DNA from 2 places in the Bordetella flabilis genome. Region 1 is predicted to be linked to the other one. Evidence: predicted binding sites of a transcription regulator. Region 1 holds the regulator's gene; the other holds the start of a gene.
What was found. Region 1 encodes FliA, which starts transcription of late flagellar genes. Its sites were predicted from a motif close to CTAAAGTTTNNNNNNNNNNNGCCGNTA; they were not measured.
Positions count from the first base shown of each region.

Region 2: a site for FliA is predicted at 10,043-10,069, ahead of BAU07_RS09240 (DUF342 domain-containing protein). Genes of this name have one in related genera too.

Region 1 is NZ_CP016172.1:3,505,798-3,517,531, reverse strand. It holds gene BAU07_RS15465 (NAD-dependent epimerase/dehydratase family protein) at 1-180, opposite strand, end outside; gene rfbH (lipopolysaccharide biosynthesis protein RfbH) at 180-1,517, opposite strand; gene rfbG (CDP-glucose 4,6-dehydratase) at 1,521-2,579, opposite strand; gene rfbF (glucose-1-phosphate cytidylyltransferase) at 2,581-3,354, opposite strand; gene BAU07_RS15445 (TylF/MycF/NovP-related O-methyltransferase) at 3,427-4,200, opposite strand; gene BAU07_RS15440 (O-linked N-acetylglucosamine transferase family protein) at 4,260-8,225, opposite strand; gene BAU07_RS15435 (flagellin FliC) at 8,418-9,536, opposite strand; gene BAU07_RS15430 (RNA polymerase sigma factor FliA) at 9,711-10,466, opposite strand; gene flhD (flagellar transcriptional regulator FlhD) at 10,892-11,215, shown strand; gene flhC (flagellar transcriptional regulator FlhC) at 11,240-11,734, shown strand, end outside.
Region 2 is NZ_CP016172.1:2,107,428-2,119,161, forward strand. It holds gene BAU07_RS09190 (YrbL family protein) at 1-239, opposite strand, end outside; gene BAU07_RS09195 (DNA recombination protein RmuC) at 412-1,788, shown strand; gene BAU07_RS09200 (isovaleryl-CoA dehydrogenase) at 1,818-3,476, shown strand; gene rpiA (ribose-5-phosphate isomerase RpiA) at 3,511-4,191, shown strand; gene phoU (phosphate signaling complex protein PhoU) at 4,319-5,041, shown strand; gene BAU07_RS09215 (oxidative damage protection protein) at 5,310-5,582, opposite strand; gene argA (amino-acid N-acetyltransferase) at 5,673-7,028, opposite strand; gene BAU07_RS09225 (LysR family transcriptional regulator) at 7,309-8,271, opposite strand; gene BAU07_RS09230 (NAD(P)-dependent oxidoreductase) at 8,393-9,019, shown strand; gene BAU07_RS09235 (SDR family oxidoreductase) at 9,050-9,829, opposite strand; gene BAU07_RS09240 (DUF342 domain-containing protein) at 10,202-11,734, shown strand, end outside.

The DNA.
Region 1 (11,734 bases):
TTGGTCCACTTTGCCGGCTGCTTCCAGCGCTAGCAGACAACGTACCAGGTAGCCGCCAAGAAAGCCGCCCGCGCCCGTAACTGCGATTCTCAGCCCGCTGAGTTTGTGCCAGGGCAAGTCGCGGGATAGCACCGCGGCCACATCCTCGGTAAGGATGGCGTGGGGGAAAGGACGAGGCATCAGAATCCCACGCCGAAGAATTCCTGCACCTTCTGCACCATGTATTCCAGGTGTGCTTCCTGCAAGCCCGGGAAGACACCGAGCCAAAAGGTCTGGTTCATTACGATATCGGTATTTGTCAGCTCCCCGCTAATCCGGTAGTTCCTGCCGATCATATAAGGCTGGCGCGTCAGATTGCCCGCAAAGAGCAATCTGGTGCCGATGTTGCGCTGATTGAGATAGTCCAGGAGATCGACACGCTCGACCTCCGCGGATTCCTTGAGGACTATCGGAAAGCCGAACCACGACGGTTCGGAATGTAGGGTAGCTTCGGGCAACTGCAGGAATTCTTCACAAGACCGCAGACGTTCCTTCAGATAATCGAAATTCGCCTTGCGGGCAGCGATGAAGTCGTCCAGGCGATCCAGCTGCGCCAGCGCGCAAGCGGCCTGCATGTCGGTGATCTTGAGGTTGTACCCGAGATGGCTGTAGGTGTACTTATGATCGTAGCCCTGGGGCAGATCTCCCATTTTCCATTGGAAGCGCCTGCCGCAGGTATTGTCCTTGCCCGGGGGACAGTAGCAGTCGCGTCCCCAGTCCCGGAAGGACTCCGCAATCCGCTTGAGTTCCGGATCGTTGGTGAATACCGCGCCTCCTTCCCCCATCGTTATATGGTGTGCCGGATAAAAGCTGAGGGTGCCGATGTCACCGAAGGTGCCGACCTTTTTCCCCCGGTAGGTCGACCCGAGCGCGTCGCAGCAATCCTCCACCAGCCACAGCCCGTATTTCCTGCACAGCGCCGTGACGACATCAAGATTGAACGGGTTGCCCAGTGAGTGGGCCAGCATGATGGCCTTGGTCCGTGGACCGATGGCTGCCTCTATCTTGTTCGCATCGATATTGTGCGTGGCGAGGTCTACGTCCACAAATACGGGTACGGCGCCGAATTGCAGAATAGGGTTGACCGTGGTCGGAAAGCCGGCGGCCACACCGATGACCTCGTCACCGGGCTTGATCGCTCGTTCCCCCAGCCGCGCCGAGGTCAATGTGGAGAACGCCACCAAATTGGCGGAAGAGCCCGAATTGACGGTGATCAGGTGCTCGACGCCCAGGAACTGCGCCAGGCGCTGTTCGAACAAGGCATTGAAGCGGCCCGTGGTCAGCCAGCCATCCAGGGAGGCTTCGACCATCAGCTCCAGCTCCTTGCCACCAATCACCTTGCCGGATACCGGGACTGGAGACGTGCCTGGTACAAAGGGGGCCGGCGCATGCGCAAGCTCTGCGTATTGGTGTACCAGCTTCTGGATCTGGCCACGAAGCTTGTCGAGTTGCGGGTTGAAGGTAATGGTCGCGTTCATGGATCAGATGGATTGGTATTGCGAGATCTGCTCGAGGCAGAAGGTGCGCATGTCGCGGCCGTCGAGCCAGGCCTTATGCCACCGAATCGTCTCGGCAAGCGCGGTATCGAGAGACCAGCGCGGCAACCATTGCAGGCGTTGGCGCGCTTTCGAAATGTCCAGCTTCAGGGAGGCTGCCTCATGAGGGTGGTCGCCCGGCTGCATGGTCCAGCGGGCACCTGTGCCCCACTGCTGACACATGCGGTCCACTATCCATTGGACCGAGCGCGTATCTTCATCCCTTGGGCCGAAATTCCAGCCCTCGGCGACGGCATGTCCCTGCTCATACAGCCGCTGCGCCAGCAGCAGATAACCGGACAGCGGCTCCAGTACGTGTTGCCAGGGTCTCACCGCATTAGGACTGCGTATGAGAACCGGCTGAGCGTTTTCGAGCGCACGCAGGATATCCGGGACCAGGCGGGCCGCAGCCCAGTCACCCCCGCCGATCACATTTCCTGCCCGCGCCGTCGCCAAGGAGATGCCTTCGCGTGCCAGGAAGGATCTTCGATATGCCGCGCTGGCGAGTTCAGCGCAGCCCTTGCTGCTGGAATAGGGATCGTGCCCACCCATGGGGTCGCTCTCACGGTAGCCCCAAACCCACTCCTGGTTTTCGTAGCACTTGTCCGTTGTCACGTTGACGACGGCACGGACTGTCCGTGCGCGCCGGGCGGCTTCCAGAACATGCACGGTACCCATGATATTGGTCGCATAAGTCGCGATCGGATCTTCGTAGGACGCGCGCACCAGTGACTGGGCCGCCATGTGAATGACGATCTCCGGACGGAAGGCGGTCATCGTGGCCTCCACGATTCCGTAATCCCGGATGTCCCCGAATCGGCCCTGCGTTGCCTCGGCCACCCGTGCCGCGGTGTATAGGTTCGGTTCCGTGGGCGGCGCAAGCGATAGGCCCATGATGTCGGCACCCATGGATTGCAGCCACAGGGTCAGCCAACTGCCTTTGAAGCCGGTATGTCCGGTCAGCAGGACCTTCTTGCCTTGCCAGAATGCCTGATCAATGGCCATCTCAGTTCCAGCTTTTCCAGGGTGCCTTGCCGCTTGCCCACAGTTCCTCCAGCAGATTCTTGTCTCGCAGTGTGTCCATGGGCTGCCAGAAGCCATGATGCTCATAGGCCATCAGCTGGTTTTCCTCGGCCAACTGCATCAGCGGTCCCTCCTCCCATACTGTGTCGTCGCCGTGCAGCAGTGAGAGCACCTTCGGCGACAGGACGAAAAAGCCGCCGTTGATCATCGCACCGTCACCTTTCGGCTTTTCCTGGAAACGGCGGATCCGGCCTTCCTGAATGTCCAGGGCTCCAAAGCGGCCAGGTGGGTAGGTGGCCGTCAGCGTCGCGGCTTTTCCGTGAGCTTTATGAAAAGCGATGGTTGCGCCGATGTCGAGATTGCTCACCCCGTCCCCGTAGGTGAAGCAGAAGGCTTCTTCCTCTTTCACATAATGAGCGACCCTGGCCAGGCGGCCGCCGGTCATGGAGCCGTCGCCGGTATCGACCAGCGTCACTGTCCACGGCTCCGCTCGCATCTGATGAAAGTGCGTCGTGTTCGACTTCATGTCGAACGTGATGTCCGACATGTGAAGAAAGTAGTTGGAGAAGTACTCCTTGATCATGTATCCCTTGTGGCCACAGCATATGATGAAGTCCTGTATGCCGTGATGGGAATACATCTTCATGATGTGCCATAGGATTGGCTTCCCGCCGATTTCCACCATCGGTTTCGGTCTCACCAACGTCTCTTCGCTTAAGCGGGTGCCAAGACCCCCAGCCAGGATGACGGCTTTCATTGGACTGCAAGCCTCAATAGGTTTTTGCGTGCAAGAAGGGAAGCATTCCCACTATCTGCGGGCATTCCAGCATCACAGCTGGATGTACGAAATCCATGGCTCGAAGGGGAAGCGCCGTATCTCATATTTGCCGATCCCCACCACTTCCTGCAGTGCAGCCGTTTCTCCCGGAAAGGACTCGCAGTTCAGTTCGTCGAACGCAATGATGGCTCCCCTCGGCATCCTGGGCATGAACAGTTCCAGGGCCTTCTTGGTTGGCTCATACAGGTCGAAATCCAGGTAGAGCAGCGACACGACGATGTGCGGATTCGCTTCGAGGTACGCCGGCGCCGTTACATTGAAGTCGCCCTTGACGAGTTCGATGTTCTTGATATGAGACAAGTGCCGTTCGTTGTTGTATTTTTCTACCGACAGGCTGATGTCTTCGAGAGTGCTGCCTTTCAAGTCGCCCGTCGCGCTGACCCTCACGCCTGCGTTGTCCTTCGCCTCGTCGACACTGGGAAATCCTTCGAACGTGTCGAAGCCGACAATCTTCCTGTTGTAGTTGACGGGTTCATGAATGTTGGACAGCTGGGCCCAGGTAAAAAGCCCGGCGCCGTTGAAGACGCCACACTCGACGATGATCCCGTTGACCGGAAGGATCTTTTCGAAAATCCTCTCCTTTGCGATGAACCGGGCCATCGAGCGCTTGCTTATGAATCGGGGGAAGGATTCGAGCTTGTCCAGAATGGAGATGTCGGCACTCTGGAAGGCCTCTTCTGCCAAGCTGTAGACAGTCATGTCTTTGCTGCTATGCCGTCCCGAATGGGCATCCTTCGGCAATTTTGAATCTTCGGTGTGGCTCATTTGATCGCTCGACTTTACATGGTCAGGAGGCTGCGGCAGGTCGCGGCGTCGTTCGTCGTTCAGCCCGCTTTGGACGGATTCCGGGCGATCCGCACGATCGACTCATCGGCGCCGACAGCGCCCAATTTCTTTACCAGGGATGCCGAGAAAGTCGGAATCCTCGTGAACTCGGGGAACTTCATCAAGGCGCGCACATATCGATCGAGATGATCCTTGCCGTGGCCAAGGACGAACGGAATCTGTGCCAGCGCACGACCTGCAGTCGATTCCAGCATCTTCGCCAGATGGTCTGGCTGGCTCGCTAGCAATTCCTTGATCATGTCTATGACGCCGCCGTACATGTAGTCGTCGGGATATTCCCAGTGGATCTTGTTGAAGACCCGGTGCGTCACTACGTGGGTATTGGTATAGATCGTCGGGTGGTTCAGCAATGCCTTGCTGGTAATCCACATGGGGGAATACAGATGGCGGCCTATCTGCCTCCTGTACCCCGCGAGATCGATAACATCACGCCTCAATATCCAACGGGAAAATACGTGGCCATGCCAGAAGAGGGTGCGCAGAGACTCCGGACCGGCGGGGAAGCGGCGGAAATGATGTTGCTGCTCGGCCTTGTCTGGCAGCGGAAGAAGCAGGTGATCGGGCACGAGGCCGCCCTCGGCGTTGATTTGCCTTAGCGGAGACAGGATGAAGCCCACGTTCGGATCGCATCGCACGCTCTCGCGAATGACACTGACCGCCTGCGGCATAAGCCAGTCGTCGTCGGTAAGGGTGATCACCCATTCGCCGCTGGCCTTCTCGAATATGAACGCCATGTTCAACTCGGCGCCGACATTCTCGTCTTGCCTGTAGGCCTTGATGCGCGGATCCTTGAACTCCGCCAGAACGTCCTGGGTATGGTCGGGCGAGGCATTGTCGCTGACAATGATCTCCAGCTCATCGCAATCGACGGCCAGGATGCTATAGAGGCAGCGACGCAGATCGTCGGCCCGATTGTAGGATGGCACCACGACCGACACGAATGGCCTTTTCCCGCCCATAGGCGAACGTTTGGTCGCCTGACTGTCGGCCTTGCTGCTCGGGACATCGGACCCTGGTGGCACCCTGGGTGACGCGGTATGCGTTGGGTCGCGTTCTTGCGAAGATGGAACGGCCATGGCCGGACGGGGCAAGGCCTGCTGTGTTGGTTCCATAGCGGCAGCCTTCGACTCGCGCTCCTGTTCCCCGCTCTTAGGTAGCTGTGCAGCGAGATAGGCGTCTGCCGAGCTTTCTCCCGTAGCCTGCAAAACGCGGTGGGCCAGGTCGGTAGCGCGATAAGCGCCGTGAAGGATCAAAGCAAGTTTTGCACGCTGGTTGTTGTCAAGTGCTTTGATGCGCTGCTCGTCGGGCACGAAAACGGCGTCGCAGCTTAGCAGTTGGGATTGGACATCGCCGTACACTCTTCTGAGTGTCGGATCCGAGAAGAGGCTTCCCATCCGCTGGTTCTCCAGTCGAAGCAAGCGGAATCCGTATCGGGCCAGTTCCCTGCCAAGATCGGCCAGTTCGCTTTGTCCATTGAAGACGTCCGTGAATAGAACCCTGGCATGGACGATCAGGAGATTGGGCAGCAATCGTTCGGCGCCTTGCAGGAGCTTTACGTTGTCGTGCGATTCACTCAGAACCAGCCAGTCCAGCGTATCCAGGCCGTCAATGCGGTCCAGTCGGATGGTCGCGATGGGTAACTTGGCCAGCACAGTGGCGGCCTGTTGCATGAAGGTCTGCTGCCTGGCGGGGAGCAGGGGCTCCAGCGTCCCGGTCAATTCCGTGTCGAGGCATGTATAAAGCACGCCCGGCTCGCCGTCGCCGAGGGCGACGTGCGGCTGATGGTGGTGCAGGAGTTTGTCCGCCTTGAGCCGGGATACCTCCTGCAGCCTGCTGGCCGGATCGATGACAACGATGGTCAACGCTCCCGCCTGATTCAGTGTCTGCATTGCAGGCGCCGTGGCAAGGATTCCGCCATGATCCAGCGCAATAATCTTGCCCTGGATGCCGAAGTGAAAGTCGCCCCCTTCCTGTGTTTCCTGAAGCGAGGCATCGAAGTCGGGCTGCACTATTTCCATCGGCGCGTCCTCATCCTCGAACCACGGCTTGCCTTCGGCGGTGAAGGCCAGCGCGGCAGGATGCTTTCCGGAGCAATATCGCTGCCATATCGCACGCAGGGCATTGGCGAGGTTCCGCGCGAAACGAGGTCCGTCGCACACGGCAGACTGCAGCAGGATCTGGCGTAGGTGGGCCCGTATCGTGGACAAGCTATCCAGGTCGCCCACCAGCTCGAGCGCGCGTTGGCGATATTCGTCCCAGTCCTTGGCGACCAGTTCGGGCATGCCGGCGTTGACCAGGTGCGTGGCCGAATGACGGCCGGCGAAGGTAGGGCCGGGCAGGGTCACGACCGGCACGCCCATCAGCATGGCTTCGCAGGTCGTGAGGCCGCCAGAGTAGGGCCAAGGATCCAATGCGACGTCCACATCGTTGTAGCGCTCGAACACCTCGTAATGCGGCGAATGGCCTTCCAGTCGGATGCGATCTCCGGCAATCCCGTGGTCGGCGAAGATGCCGCGTATCCGTTCGCAGACTTCAGGGCTTTCGTAGGATCCGCCTTTCAGGAACAACTTCGAGCCAGGCACGGCGCTGAGCAGGCGCGCCCATTCGGCAAGCAAAACGCCGTTTATTTTTGTCGGGTTGTTGAAGCATCCGAAAGTGATATGGCCGTTGCGCCGCGCGGGCAGCGGACCGACGTCAGGCACCCGCGCCGGCGGCATATAGCAGATGTAGTCGTCCGGCATGCGGATCAATTTCTCGGTGTAGAGATGATCGCTTCCCGGCGGCGACTCGATGGCGTCGCTCAGCAGGTAATCGATGGCTTCCACGCCGGTCGTGTTGATCAGGCCGCCGACCCATTTCACTTGCACCGGCGCCGGCTGCAGCGTCATCGTCCGTATGCGGTTGCCGGCGTTATGGCCGGACAGGTCTATAAGAATGTCGATGCGGTCTTCCATCACCCGCTGCGCCAGCTGCTCGACGGTAAGGGTTGCAATGGGCGTCCATTGCTTGGCAACCCTCATCAGCCGACGCGTGACGCTGTCCACTACGTTGTTCGTGGTGTATGCATAAATCTCGATGCCGAGCTTGACCAGGTGCTCGAGCGCGGGCGTGGTCATGGCACCAACGGGATGCTGGCGAAAGCCGTCCGAATACATCCCTACACGCAATATCCGCCCGGGCGACAGATCGGCCGGAATTGGCCGCTTGCCCGTCTTGGGCGGCGCAAAGCGCGCACTCCAATCCTTGCACGCGTTGAGGATATCCTCGGCCGTCCGGTCCGGCATATAGTGAAGCAGCGTCAGCCGATTGGATAGCGGCACGGGGTCCGTGGCGGTCAACGATGCGGCTTTGCGATAGCATGCTTCCGCCTCGTCCAGATCGCCAAGGTCTCGGTTGATATTGCCCAGGTCGTTCCAATGGGTCCAGCCGTTCCTGGGGTCTTGCTGGATCAGCTTCTGGCAGATGACCGCGGCCTGGTCGAAACGCCGCAGGCGGGTCAGCAGTTGGACCTTGCGGGACAGCGCGGCGACATCGTTGGGCTTCTGTTCGAGCACGCGGTCCGCATAGGTAAGCGCGACTTCGTTCTCGTCGCTGCGGAACAGAATATCGGCCATGCCCTGGTTGGCTTCCGCAGCATCGTTATCCAGCGTAAGCGCGTGTTCGAAGTGATTCTTGGCCAGCCTGTCGTTGCCGGCGCTTGCCTCGAGTTGACCGAGCAATATCCATGAGCCGGCATCCTCGGGCGCCAGATCGGTCGCCTTTTGCAGCGCCTCGCGACCTTCATCCAGTTCGCCGGTCTTGCGCAGCAGCGCGCCCAGCTCCTTCCACCCCGTCGGTTCCCAGGGCAGGCGGCGGGTGCGCGCCCGCGCCTGCTGCAGGGCCATACGCTGCGCGGCGACGGCGGATACTTGGTTGCGTAGCGGGGGAAGCGAGGATTTTGCCATGGTGCCCGGCGGAGGTGTAGAGGTTCGCAGGTAGCTTACCTGCGAGGCCGGTGCTGCAATCGAGCAGTGAAACCGTGAAATTCGCCCCAGTTCGCCAAAAATGACAAACCCCTGGCAAAGGCCAGGGGTTTGTCCGGAAGGCGGGCCTCGCGGCCCGCTTCCATGCCCTTTTGGGGATCTACCGTGCGGCGATTAACGCAGCAGCGACAGAACCGTTTGCGGGACTTGGTTGGCTTGCGCCAGAACCGAGGTACCAGCCTGTTGCAGGATCTGGGCACGGGTCATGTTCGACACTTCGGTCGCGTAGTCGGCGTCTTGAATACGCGAACGGGCGTCGGACAGGTTGTTGACCGTGTTGTTCAGGTTCGCAATCGTTGACTCGAACCGGTTCTGGATCGCACCCAGGTCGCTGCGCAGCGAGTCGACGTCGGACAGGGCCTTGTCGATGGCGGCCAGCGGATCGGTCGTGGAGGCGTAGATCGGCTTGCTGGTATCGATCGTGAACTCGGCGGTGGCGCCCGCGGCCGTAGTGCCCGCAGCTGCGTCGGTCACCTTGACGTCGGCGGCGAAGTACGCCGTCGCGCCGGCGGCGTCGGTACCAACAACGAACCAGTTACCGTTCTCGTCCTGCAGAACGTCAGCGGCAGCGAAACCGGTGGTGCCGGCGGAGTCCGTAACCGTGACGTCGCCAGCGGTGACAGCGGCGCTGGAGCCAGTGTTGTCGAGACCCGACACCGAAGCGGCGGTGCTGCTGCCGTAGCTGGTGGTCGCGCCCTTCGGGCCGTTCAGGCTGAGGCTGTCCAGGCCCAGGGTGCCGGCATCGATCTTCTTCAGATTGATGTCGATGGTCTGGTTGTCGTTGGCGCCAACCTGGATGGACAGGCTGGTGTCCTTGGCCAGGACGTTCACGCCGTTGAACTGGGTCTGGGCCGAAACGCGGGTGATTTCGTCCAGGCGCTGGTTCACTTCAGCCTGGATCGAATCCAGGTCGGACTGCGAGTTCGTGCCGTTCTGGGCTTGAACCGTCAGTTCGCGGATGCGCTGCAGGTTGTTGTTGATTTCGTTCAGGGCGCCTTCGGTGGTCTGCGCGAGCGAGATACCGTCGTTGGCGTTACGGGCAGCCTGGGTCAGGCCGTTGACGTTCGCCGTGAAGCGGTTGGCGATGGCTTGGCCAGCGGCGTCGTCCTTGGCGCTGTTGATGCGCAGGCCGGAGGACAGGCGCTCGATCGCGGAGCCCAGAGCGGACTGCGACGTGTTCAGGTTGTTCTGAGCAACCAGCGAGAGGTAGTTGGTGTTGATGACTGCAGCCATGAATAGCTCCCAAGAGAGAAAGGCTTCTTCAAACCGGGCAGCTATGCCGCCCTGCGGTACGGATCCACCTGAAACGAGGCGTCAGGTGCACCGCTGCCTGGGTAACGGCAAGCTGGCCTAAACCTTTAGGGGGAGGGGGTGCGAAAAGTTTGCGGCGTCGGGGCGGCGCCCCGGTCAGGCGGCGTAGGCCGTGCGGAAATCTTCGGGGGCCTGGTGCCAGGCGCCATCCTTGAGGCGGGCGCGCAGGCGGGCCATGGCCTGCGAGCGCAACTGGCATACGCGCGCCTCGGTCACGCCCATGACGGCGCCGACTTCCTTCAGGTTCAGTCCCTGCTCATAGCACAGGGACAGCAACAGCTTTTCGCGGTCGGGCAGGGCGCCGATGGCGTCGATCAGCGCATGGCGGAAGTCCTGCGCCAGCAGGTTGTCCAGCGGGTTGCCGGTCGAACTGGTCTCGGAATTCGTGCCGGCCCAGTCGGCGTCGCGGGTCTCGCTGCCGTTTTCGGCGCCGAAATCCTCGTAATGCACGATCTGGGCACCCTGGGCGTCATATAGCAACTGGTGGTATTCCGGCAGGGAGACATCCAGGTGGGCGGCGATTTCGGCTTCGGTGGGCGGGCGCATCAATTGTTGCGCCAATTGGGCTACCGCCTGGTCGATGCGCTTGGCCTTGCTGCGCACGCTGCGCGGCAGCCAGTCTTGGTTGCGCAGTTCATCCAGCATCGCCCCGCGGATGCGCGACGTGGCATAGGTCTCGAACTGCGCATCGGCCACCTCCTGGTAGCGGCGCGCGGCGTCCAGCAGCCCGATCATGCCCGCCTGGATCAGGTCGTCCAGCTCGACGCTCGCCGGCAGGCGTGCCAGGAGCTGCAAGGCGAGCTTGCGCACCAGCGGGGCGTAATCGGCCAAACGGTCTTCTGAAAGAGGCATCGCAGTCGAGCGTGGAGGTTGGTCAGTTGGCCATCGGCCGGTGTTGCCTGGAGACGACAGTGGGACATTGCAACGACCCGGGCCTCTACAGGGGATCCGGGAGGCGGCGATTTCCGTCTTCAGGGTCCAATTGTGGGTAATTCACGCCGTTTCATTGGCACAAAGACACAACCTTTTAAATGCTTGTTTACGGAATTGCCATAAACTAGCGAAGTTCTTTGTTGCTATATATGTCGTTTAGGTGCGATATTTGACCTTAGACAAACATTTGTCATGTTTGACATACAAAATGACATTGCACATGGTAAATTGTATGACTTCTGGGAACAAAAGATACATTTCGACATTTTCCAGCAGTAATGGTTGACCAGCGTGGTCCCCAGACCGTCCAGGACAGTCCTAAAGATAGTGAACAAGGGAATGCAATGAACCAGCCTCCAAACTCTTTGCTCGCTGACATCCGCGAAGTCAACCTGTCCTATCTGCTGCTTGCGCAGCGGATGCTGCGCGACGATTACGCCGCCTCGATGTTCCGCCTGGGATTCAGCGAACAGGTCGCGGACATCCTGCTGCGCCTTTCGCCGGCCCAGCTTGTCAAGCTGGCCAGCTCCAGTTCGCTGCTGTGCCGCTTCCGCTTCGATGACTACAGCCTGCTGTCCGCGCTGACGCACGATGTGCTGGGCGGTGCGCTGCAACAGGCCCATGCCACCATCCTGCTCGCCAAGCAGCCCGTCGAACAGCTCGCGTGACTTTACCTGCATCTGCATAGGCTCATGGCTATCAAAAGCGTATCCCAAGAAGCCGACGAGATCCTGCTGGCGAGCGCCATGATCGGTCTCGGCGCCCGGCTCCAGGTCCTGGAATCGGAAACCAGCCTGAGCCACGACCGGCTGGCGCGGCTGTATCGCGAAATCCGCGGCTGCTCGCCACCGAAGGGCATGCTGCCTTTTTCGGTGGACTGGTTCATGACCTGGCTGCCGAATATCCACTCGTCCCTGTTCTACAACGTCTACAAGTTCCTGAACGAGAACACGGGCAGCAAGGGCGTGCGGGCGATCATCGACGCATATCGCCTGTACCTCGAACACGCCGGCGTGGCCGACCTGGACCAGAGCGAGCCGGTGCTGAGCTTCACGCGCGCCTGGATGCTGGTGCGCTTTTTCGACGGCAAGATGCTCCAGCTGTCGGAATGCCGCCAATGCGGCGGCCATTTCATCGCCCACGCGCACGATCCGCGCGCCGACTTCGTCTGCGCGATCTGCCGCCCG
Region 2 (11,734 bases), 1.4 Mb from region 1:
AGCGGTTTGCTGCGCATGTAGGCGTCCCATTCGTCCTCATCGACCACTTTGACGAGCAAGCTTGCTTCATGCGGATGCTGGTAGACCACGCGGTCGTTGCCGGCGGCGATGGGGCGCAGATTGCTCAGATCCAGGGCGGCCAACGGGGCATGCGCCGGCGACGGCTCCAGCGCCTCGGGGGTGGCGAAGAGCGATATGGACGCCGCTTCGCGCCGGACCGCCTGGGGAACAATGCTCATGGGAACGCCGATGTTTATTGTGGCGTTTCTGGTTTTTTTTGTAACTGCCACAGTGATATGACGAAAATTCGATGTTTTCGTAAGTGTGACCGGTAAAGCGAGGGCAGAGAAGCAAAACGCTACGGTACTGTGGCGTACACCCTACAATGCCGCCACATGGCTGGGAGAAGATGTGTTGCTAGGAAGCGACGGAGCGGTTCCGCTCCTGTGGGTGGCGGCACTGGCCGCCTTGGTGGCGGCCGTTGCCGCCTTGCTGGGTTTGCTGCGGGGCGCTCGGCGGTCCGCCGTCCAGGAGGTCCGCATGCAGGCGGTGCTGGCCGATCAGGACCGCGTCGCGCGCGAATTACGCGCCGAGCTGGCGGAAAGCCAGCGCGGCTTGCGCACGGAGTTCGCCGACTCGATGCGCGGCCTGCGCGGCGAACTGGCCAGCCATCTGGAGGACCTGCGCGGCGCGCTGGCGCGGGATGCGGCGGCGGCCCGGACCGAGTCGGCGGAGTCGCTGGGTCGATTCAGCACCACCTTCGGCGAGCAGGTCCAGCGGCTGGTCGAGATGAACGACCGCCGCATGCAGGAAGTGCGGCACACCGTCGACCAGCGCCTGCAGGCGCTGCAAGCCGACAACGCCGGCAAGCTGGACGAGATGCGGCGCACCGTGGACGAAAAGTTGCACGCGACCCTGGAGCAGCGCCTGGGGGAATCGTTCAAGCTGGTGTCGGAGCGGCTGGAAGCAGTGCACAAGGGCCTGGGCGAAATGCAGACACTGGCTTCCGGCGTGGGCGACCTGAAACGGGTGTTGACCAACGTCAAGTCACGTGGCACCTGGGGCGAGGTGCAACTGGCGCGGCTGCTCGAAGACACCATGACGCCGGAGCAGTACGGCCGCAACATCAAGCCGGTGCCAGGCAGCGACGCCGTCGTCGAATTCGCCATCCGGCTGCCCGGACGCGAGGACGGCGGCGCTCCGGTCTGGCTGCCGCTGGACGCCAAGTTCCCCAAGGAAGAGTACGAACGCCTGGTGGATGCGGAACAGGCCGCGGACGCCGAAGGGGCCAGGGCGGCCGGCGCGGCGCTGGCGCGCGCGGTCGAGCTGCAGGCGCGCAGCATCGCCGCCAAGTACATCGCACCGCCGCACACCACCGACTTCGCCATCATGTTCCTGCCGACGGAAGGGCTGTACGCGGAAGTGCTGCGCCGCCCGGGCTTGCTCGACAAGCTGCATCAGCTGCGCGTGAACGTGAGCGGTCCGGCCAACCTGGCGGCCTTGTTGAACAGCCTGCAGATGGGCTTCCGCACCCTGGCCATCGAGCGGCGCTCATCCGAGGTCTGGCAGGTGTTGCGCGCCGTCAAGACGGAGTTCGGCCGCTTCGGCGAGGCGCTGGCCGGCGTCAAGCGGACCCTGGACACGGCCAGCTCGAAGATCGGCCAGACGGAGGTCCGCACGCGCGCCATGTTGCGCAGCCTGAAAGCCGTGGAAGCGCTGCCCGAGGACACCGGCGTCCCGGCGCCGCTGCCGCCCGCGGATGACGACGAGGATGCGCAATCGGCGTAGCATGAGGCGAGCGCTTGCCGGGAGACGCCATGCCTACGTTCGTGACGCACCAGGTCGTGAACCAGGTCCCGCCGCTTTGGGACTACTGCCTGTATGACACCGATGCGGTGCTGCGCGAAGGGGTCGTGCGCGAGGGCGCGGCCGTGCACCAGGAGTCCTTGCACGAGCACGGCACGTGGCTGGGCAGGGAGGCCGTGCAGCATGCCGCGGCCCAGGCGAACCGCCATCCGCCGGCGCTGGCTGCCTACGATGCCACCGGCCATCGCATCGACCGGGTGGACTTCCATCCCGCCTGGCACCTGCTGCTGGGCGGCATCGTCGAACGCGGCCTGCACAGCGCGGCGTGGGAGGACACCCGCCCAGGCGCGCACGTGGCACGGGCCGCGGCCTATCTGATGCAGGGCCAGGTGGAAGCCGGTACCTTGTGTCCCGCCACCATGACGTTCGCGGCCGTGCCGTTATTGCACGGCGAACCGGCCGGCGCGCTGGATTTCGCCCGGGACTGGCTGCCGCGGCTGCACGCGCGACGCTACGACCCCGCGGATGCGCCTGTCGAGCGCAAGCAGGGGGTTCTGCTGGGCATGGGCCTGACGGAAAAGCAGGGCGGCTCCGACTTGCGCGCCGTCGCCACCGAGGCGCGTCCCGTGGGCACGCCCGGCCGCGGCCAGCCCTATCTGCTGACCGGCCACAAATGGTTCTATTCCGTTCCGCACGCCGACGCGCATCTGGTGCTGGCCCGCACCGACGAGGGGCCCGGCTGTTTTTTCGTGCCCCGATGGATACCCGAACACGGACGCAACGCGATCCGCCTGCGGCGCCTCAAGGACAAGCTGGGCAATCGCAGCAACGCCAGCGCGGAAGTGGAGTTCGAGGAAGCCTGGGGCGTCATGGTGCAGGAACCGGGCCGCGGGCTGGCATGCCTCCTCGAAATGGCCGCCATCACGCGGCTGGACTGCGCGACGGCCAGCGCGGCCCTGCTGCGGCAGGGCCTGGTGCAGGCCATGCACCACGCATCCCACCGCCACGCCTTCGGCAAGCCCCTGCTCGCGCAGCCCCTGATGCGCGTCGTGCTGGCCGACCTGGCCCTGGAGAGCGAGGCCGCGCTGGCGCTGTGCCTGCGTCTGGCGCGGGCGATGGACGAGCGCCAGGGCACGGCGGCCCGGATCCTGGCGCGCCTGGGAACGCCCGCCGCCAAGCTCTGGGTGTGCAAACGCGCCATCCCGATGCTGGCCGAGGCAATGGAAGTCTGCGGCGGCAATGGCTATGTGGAAGATGGCCCGATGCCGCGGCTGTACCGCGAGGCGCCCGTCAATTCCATATGGGAAGGGTCGGGCAACATCATGGCGCTCGATGTGCCGCGCGCCTTGCAGCGCGAACCGGGTGCGCGCGAGGCCCTGATGGCGGAGTTGCGCCCGGCGGCCAGCGGCAACGCGGCGTATGCGGCGGCCCTGCAGGCCTGGTGGCGCGCCATCGATCGGGCGGTGGAACAGCCCGAGCAGGCGCGCGCCCTGACCGCGGGCCTGGCGCGGCTCTGGCAGGCCGCGCTGTTGCTGCAACATGCGCCGCATGCCGTGGGCGACGCCTACGTGCGGACACGCCTGACCGAGCGCGCGGGCGTGTGCGGAGAGAACCTGGGCCTGGCCGACGCGGATGCGCTGCTGCCGCGTGCCTGGCCCGCGATCTGCTAAATTGCTGCGCTTTACGTACCTGTCGAGTCCCGCCATGCCCACTCAGCAAGAACTCAAGCAGCAGGCCGCGTCGGCGGCCCTGGAAATCGTCGAGGAAGTCGCCGGTCCGGACGTCATCATCGGAGTCGGCACCGGCTCGACCGCGGACCTGTTCATCGACGGACTGGCGCGCTTCCGCGGGCGCCTGCGCGGGACCGTGGCCAGTTCGGAGCGCAGCGCGGCGCGCCTGGCCGCGCATGGCATCCCGGTCCTGGACCTGAACGACGTCGAGCGTATGCCGATCTACGTCGACGGCGCCGACGAAATCGACGCCCGCCTGCACATGATCAAAGGCGGCGGCGGCGCGCACACGCGCGAAAAGATCGTCGCTTCCGTCGCCGACCGCTTCATCTGCATTGCCGACGGATCCAAGCTGGTCGAGCGCCTGGGCACCTTCCCGCTGCCGGTGGAAGTGATTCCCATGGCACGCGCGGCCATCGCACGCCAGCTCGTCGCCCTTGGGGGACGCCCGGTATTGCGCGACGGCTTCATCACCGACAACGGCAATGTCATCCTCGACGTTGCGGGACTCAGCATTACCGACGCGCCGGCGCTTGAATTGCGCATCAACAACCTGGCCGGCGTCGTCACCTGCGGGCTGTTCACCCAACCCGGCGCGGATGTCGCGCTGTTGGCAACGGCTCAGGGCATACGACGGCTGGAACGCGCGGGCTGACGCAGTTCATAATCCTGTCATGTGGAAGTCATAACCTTGCGGGTCGATGCGGCCTCGGGATTTCCACGATGGCATTTCTTGGAGGCGCACGGCAATGGGAACATCGACAACCCCGCAGGGAGCCCGGATGACCGAGCACACAAACAAGCAGTTCGATGCCGACCTGGAAGGCGTCCGTTCGCAATTCCTGGCCATGGGCGGCGTGGTGGAAGCCATGATCCAGGATTCCATAGACGCCTTGACCAACGGCGACCTAAACCTCGTCGACAAGGTACGCGAGCGCGAAAAGGACGTGAACCGCTACGAGGTCGATATCGACCAGCGTATCAGCTACATCCTGGCGCGCCACCAGCCCACCGCGATCGACCTGCGCATGCTGCTGGCGGTCTCCAAGATGTTGACCGACATGGAGCGCTCCGGCGACGAGGCGGAAAAGGTGGCGACGGTCGCGCGCCGCATCCATGAAGCCGAAATCCGCGCCACGCCGACGGTCGACCTGCGTCACATGGCAAATCGCGTGCTGGCCATGCTGCGCCAGTCGCTCGACGCCTTCGCCCGGCTGGATCCTGTGCAGGCCGCTCAGGTCGTGCGCAGCGACAAGGAAGTCGATAAAGAGTGGAAGGCGGCGTTGCGCCAGTTCATCTCTTTCATGATCGAGGATCCGCGCACGATTTCGCCCTCCATCGACCTGATCTTCATCGCGCGGGCCCTGGAACGTATCGGCGACCACGCCAAGAATATGTCCGAGCGCGTCATCTACATGGTGCGCGGGGCGGATGTGCGGCATACGGGCGCCAAGAATGCCGAACGGCAGGCCCGGGGCGAAGAAGAAAATACCGAAACGACCTAGCCCCGCTGTTTCGGGCGGTCGCGTCCCGATGACGGTGGCGGCGGTACCATGGCCGAATCGCGGCAGTGCAGCGTCGCCGGCAATGCGCTGAATCGCGAAGGTCCGCATGGCGGGGACCCTCGTCATGGTAAAGGCCCGGCAGCCCACCCTTCCCGACGGGTCGGGCGGGGCTACCGGGCCGCTTTGCATCAGGCGCGAGGCACCTGGCAGGCACCACGGACGGCAAGGACGCCGGTGACGCCGATACGTCCGGCGCCACCTTGGCTTGTCAGGCCGACGGCGGGACGAAGCCCTGGGCCTCCACGCTGCCGTCTTCGAATAGGAAGCGTTCCATCTGCTGCTGCAGGTACTTGCGGGCGCGCGAGTCCGCCAGGTTCAGCCGGTTCTCGTTGACCAACCGGGTCTGCACGCCTTTCCATTCTTCCCAGGCCTCCTTGGAAACCTGTTGCCAGATGCGCTGGCCCAGTTCGCCGGGGTAGGGCGGGAAATCGAGCCCTTCGGCTTCGCGCTTGAGTTTTACGCAATGAACGGTACGAGTCATGGTGGCACTGCCGGATTAGGATGGGATCGTCGATTTTACCGAAAGACCCGCCAACCCTTCCGAAAGACCCGCCGGCCGGCGCGGCGTGCTCTACAGCCGCTTGATGAACACCAGGCTGTTGCGCGAGCGGTTGTAGTGCTGCTGCTTTTCGCGCGGCAGGTCGGTGACGCCGCCCTGCGTGAAGCCGCGTTTCATGAACCAGTGCGAAGTGCGCGTGGTCAGCACGAACAGGCGCTTGGCGCCCAGGGCGCGCGCCCGCGACTCCATGTGGCGCAGCAGCAGTTCGCCTTCGCCCGAGCCCTGCCATTCCGGGTGCACGATCAGGCAGGCCATCTCCGCCATCTGCTCGTGCAGGTAGGGATGCAGGGCCGCGCAACCGTAGATCACGCCGTCGTGTTCCAGGACGGTGAAGTTCTCCACATCGCGTTCGATCACGCTGCGTCCGCGCGGTACCAGCGTGCCGTCGGCTTCCAGCGGCTCGATCAGGCTCAGGATGGCGCCCACATCGTCCACGGATGCCGGGCGCAGGTCGTCCAGCGTGTCCTCGACCACCATGGTGCCCACGCCGTCGTGGGTGAATATCTCCAGCAGGACGCTGCCGTCCAGGTTGAAGGGCACCACGTGCGCGCGGGCCACGCCGCGCTTGACGGCCAGCGACGCGTATTGCACGAATAGCGCGGTGTCCTCGTCCAGCACGCCCCGGGCCAGCAGCGCGTCGGCATCGACCCGCGCCAGTTCCGTATCGATGCTGCCGTCTTCGTTGCGCACGCCCTCGGTGGCCGAAAGAAAAATCAGCTTTTCCGCGCGCAGCGCCACGGCCACGGCGGTCGCCAGGTCTTCCATGGCCAGGTTGAACGCATCGCCGGTCGGCGAAAACCCCAGCGGCGAAAGCAGCACCACGGAACCTTTCTCCATGGCGAAGCGCATGGCGTCCACGTCGATCTTGCGCACGTGGCCCGTATGCTTGTAGTCGACCCCGTCGATGACGCCGGTCGGCCGCGCCGTGACGAAATTGCCCGAAATGACGCGGATCTGCGAATGCGACATGGGGGTGTTGGGCAGGCCCTGGCTGAACGCCGCCTCGATGTCCAGGCGAATTTCGCCAGCTGCTTCCTTGGCGCATTCCAGCGACGCCGCATCCGTGGGCGAAAGGCCGCGGTCGAACTGATGCGTAAAGCCCTTCAGGCGCAGTTGTTCGTTGACTTGCGGGCGCGACCCGTGCACCAGCACCAGCCGTATGCCCAGCGCGGACAGCAGCGACAGGTCCTGCACCAGCGCATTGAGCGCGCCGGCCTGCACCAGCTCGCCGCCGAAGGCCACCACGAAGGTCTTGCCGCGGAATGCATGCACGTAGGGCGCGACTTCGCGGAACCAACGTACGAACTGCGCGGGGGCGAACCCGGGAGCTTCGAGGGCGGAGACGGTGTCTTGATCCAGGTCGGGCATGATGCGCAAAGGGCCGGAAAGGAGCGGAAAGCGAAGGCGGCGTAAGCAAGCCCCCACGCGGAATCGCGAAATTATAGTGACGGGGGCCGGCCCCGGCGTGCGTTGCGCGCCTTTTTTTATCCAGGGGCCGCGCCAAGGCAGAGATAGGCAACACCTGTTGGCCCATGCCGCGTCGTGAATGTCCAGGCATGTGCAGTCGTCCCACAGCTTGGCATGATCCCGGCCTGCTGCCGTGATGCAGGCTGCGGCTCGGTCGCGCCTTGCCCGCGCCAGGAAGCGGTTACGTCGCTTGCGTGGCGACGCGGGACGGTTGCGGCAGCGCTGCGAAGTACGCCTTCAGAGCCCCCATCGCAACGCGGACCTTGGCGGGTTCACCCTCGCGCCCCGCAGTAAGCATCGTCAGCGGGTAGCAGGGCAGGCGCCGCTGCGGCAGCACCCGCATCAATAGGCCCTGTTCCAGGGCCGGGCGTACATCGGCATAGAACAGGCGGGCGATCCCCATGCCTTGCTCGCACATCTGCCGCAGCGCGATCTGGTGGGTCGTCGTCGCCCGCGCCTGCAGGGCGACCTGCTCGCGCGTGCCGTCCTCGTTCATCAGCTCAAGCGCGAAGGGAGCGGAAGAGGCGTACTGGAATCCGTTCGCGACCACGGTCTCGCGAACATCCCGCACCACGGCGAGCCATTGATGGCGCTCCAGGTCGACGACCGAGTTCGGGACCCCGTGCCGCTCCAGGTATGCCGGTGACGCGCAGAGCACCGTCTCCATATCGCACAGCTTGCGCCCCACCCAGCTGGAGTCGGGCAGTCCGCCCACCCGCAGCGCGATGTCGATGCGCGACTCGACGAGGTCGATCAGCGCATCATCGACGATCAGGCCCAGCCGAAGTTGCGGCCATTGCGCAAATACCGGCGACAGCGCCGGCGCGACATGGGCGCCGAAGCCGAGCGGCGCTGCGATACGGAGTTCGCCCGCCGGCGCCTCGCGCGCCTGATCCAGCGACGCGGCGGCAGCGTTCGCGGCTTCCAGCAGACGGAGGCAATGGGGGTGGCAGCGCTCACCGGCCTCGGTCAACGCGATCCTGCGGGTCGAACGACGCAGGAGACTTACGCCGAACTGGCGTTCCAGCCCACTGATGATCTGGCTGACCGCGGAGGGCGTCAGCCCGAGCCGCCGGGCTGCCCCGCTCATGGAACCGGCAGCCACGACCTCGGCGAACACGGCATAGGGTTTCAGGTCGGTCATTTATTAGCCAGGCTTAATAAGTGTTTAAGAAAAGGCCGACTTATAGCCGAATCTTTAATGGCAAATAATAGCCGAGGCCGCACAGGTGGCCACTGTTCAACCTCTCGAAACGGGCTTTCCCATGAAAATCGCATTGATCGGCGCCACGGGCTACGTCGGCGCCAGCCTTCTTTCGGAGGCGCTCGCGCGCGGCCACCGGGTGACTGCGGTCGTCCGGCACGCCGGCGACCGGCTCCGGCCGCACGCCAACTTGACCGTTGTCGAAGGCGACGCGACGGACGCCGCGGCGCTGGCCAGGGTCGTCCACGGCCATGAGCTCGTGATCAGCGCCTTCAATCCCGGCCTCGATGCCGATGGGATTGGCGCCCGGGCCATCGTCGAGGGCGTCAAGCGGGGCGGCGTCGGCCGCCTGCTGGTGGTGGGTGGCGCCGGTTCGCTTCATCTGCCTTCGGGCGAGCGGGTCGTGGACCAGCCCGACTTTCCTGCCGAGTGGAAGGAGGGTGCGCTGCGCACGGCGGCTTTCCTGGACTGGCTGCGCGGCGAGCAAGCGCTCGATTGGGTCTTCCTGAGCCCCGCCGCGATGCTGGCGCCGGGAGAACGCACCGGCCGATACCGGGTCGGCAAGGACGAACTGCTGACCGACTCCAACGGCGAAAGCCGTATATCGCTGGAGGATTACGCCGTGGCGATGCTGGACGAGGCGCAGCGGCCCCGGCACCACCAGGCGCGTTTCACCGTGGCCTATTGACCCGGCGCCGGTGGCGCCGGGCATTGCGCCTTACAGCGTGCCGGGATAGACGCCGCCGTCCAGCACCAGGTTCTGCCCCGTCATGAAGCCCGCGCGGGCGCCGCACAGGAACGCGCAGGCGTCGCCGAATTCCGCCGGATCGCCATAGCGCCTGGCCGGCACGCGTTCACGCCGCGCCGCCAGGATCGCCTCCGGCGTCTGTCCGGACGCCTGGGCCGCCATCGCCGCCGTGCTGCGCAGGCGATCCGTATCGAACGGCCCCGGCAGCAGATTGTTGATCGTGACGTTGTGGGCCACCACCTGCCGCGCCAGGCCGGCGACGAAACCGGTCAGGCCGGCACGCGCCCCGTTCGACAATCCCAGCGTGTCGATGGGCATTTTCACCGCCGCCGAAGTGATATTCACGATGCGGCCGAAGCGGCGCGCGATCATCGAGTCGATGGTGGCCTTGATGAGCTCGATGGGGGTGATCATGTTCGCGTCCAGCGCGTTCATCCAGTCCTCGCGCGACCATTCGCGGAAATCCCCCGGCTTCGGGCCGCCGGCATTGTTGACCAGGATGTCGGGCGTCGGACATGCGGCCAGCAGGCGGTCGCGGCCGTCGGCGGTCGTCACATCGGCAATTACCGTGGTGATCGTCGCGCCGGTTTCGCGCCGGATGGCGTCGGCCGCCTCTTCCAGCGCCTCGGCGCCGCGCGCCGACATGGTGACCCGCACGCCCTCGCGTGCCAGCGACAGTGCGCAGGCACGGCCTAGTCCCTTGCTGGACGCGCACACCAGCGCCGTCCGCCCTTCGATGCCCAAATCCATCTCTACAATCTCCTTTTCGGGTCATGGAACCAGCGCCGCAGTCTACGCCGCGCCGGCGCCGGCCGAAAGGCGCGCGGCCAGGTTCTGCGGCGCCGCCGTCCGCGAAAGCCCCCACCCGTCGCGGGAGCCGGCCGTCGGGGCGGCTGGCCCCGGGACAAAAAAAGGAATTTTGAGAAAAAAAGGGTCGCAACTTGCAGTTTCGAAATTAATAATTTGAAATACGGCCTGCGCCGGGCGATACAGCCGCCGGTTGCCCTTGATTAACAACGATTCCAAGCTGACATGGGGACGCGGGCGAGTGCGAGGTGCCCCCGTTGGGGACGGGCCTCACCGTCGTGCCCGTTTCGGTGATTTCTTCGAGGAAACACGGCAGTGACGCAAAGTTATTGGTTGACTCTGGACCCGTCGACGCGTGAGCTGCGCGCCGGGTTCCGTCCCGCTGCCGCCGCCGCGCCGCCGGATGCCGACATGATGCATGCGGCCCTGGCGGCCCGTGGCTGGACCGCCGAGGCCCTCGACCGCGCCGCGCTGGCGGCTTTCCTGACCCGCTGCCGGGAAGCGGCCGCCCAGGTCAGCGGCGAGGTGCTCAGGCAGCACCACGCCAGTGCCGAGCTGGCCACGGCTGGCGCCGTCGGCGTAATGCAGGAACTGGCGGCTATCGAAAGCAATGCGGCGCGCCTGGGCGCCACGCTGGAGTTGATGGACCCTTCCGAACCGGCGGCCGATCCGGCCGCCATGGACGGGAGCGAGGTGGTAGAGGCGGTGATCGGCCAGGTCGTCGATGGCAGCTTCGAGCTGGAGATCACCGAGGACCGGCTGCAGGTCCTGCTGACACTGCACGCCCGGCGCGGTGGCAGCGCCGTGCAACTGGCCGACGTGCGGGCCGTGCTGGCCGAGCACAAAGTGGTCTACGGGCTGGACGAGGACGCGCTGTTGCAGGCGGTGGAGCGCGGCGTGGCCGACGCGGTGCCGATCGCGTCGGGCATACCCCCCAAGCCGGGCTCTCCCACGCGCTTCGAAAGCCTGCTGCAGCGCGAGCGCGCCGCCGCATCCGCAGCCGACGACAACGCCCTGGTCGACTACCGCACGCTTGGCAACCTGGTCCTGGTCAGGACCGGCATGCCCTTGATGCGGCGCATTGCCGCCACGGAGGGCATCGACGGCATCGACGTGTTCGGCAACCCCGCGCCGCCGCCCGAACCCGACGACATTCCCTACGACGACAATCTTTCCGGCGTCGTGCGCGACCCGAACGACCCCGAGGTACTGGTCGCCGCCATCGACGGCGCGCCTTCCGTCATGCCGGCCGGCGTTTCCGTCAATCCGGTGGTGGAGGTGGACGCGGTCAACCTGTCCTCGGGAAACATCAACTTCGAAGGCACGCTGCAGGTTCGCGGGGACATCACCACCGGCATGTCGGTCAAGGTCAGCGGCGATGTGCTGGTCAGCGGCACGGTGGAGGCCGCGCAGATCGACGCGGGCGGCAATATCGTGGTCAAGGGCGGCATCATGGGGGCGGCCGAGGGTTCGTCCACCACCGATGCCGCTGCGCGGCTCGCGCAAGTCACGGCGCGCGGGTCGGTCCAGGCCATGTTCATCGGCAACGCCAGCATCAGCGCCGGCAAGGATGTGGTGGTCGAGCGCGAGATTCGGCAGAGCGACGTGGCGGCCGGCGACAGCGTCACCGTGGGCTTGAAGGGATCTACCCAGGGCAACATCAACGGCGGGCAGGTGCGCGCGCTGCGTTCGGTGAAGGCCGTCACGCTGGGCACCATGGCCGGGGTGCGGACCGTCATCCAGGTCGGCGTGAATCCGCACGCGCAGGCCCAGCGCGAGGCCCTGCAACGCACCCGTAAGCGCTTGACCGAAGAGAAGGCCAAGCTGGAGCAACTGCTGATCTTCCTG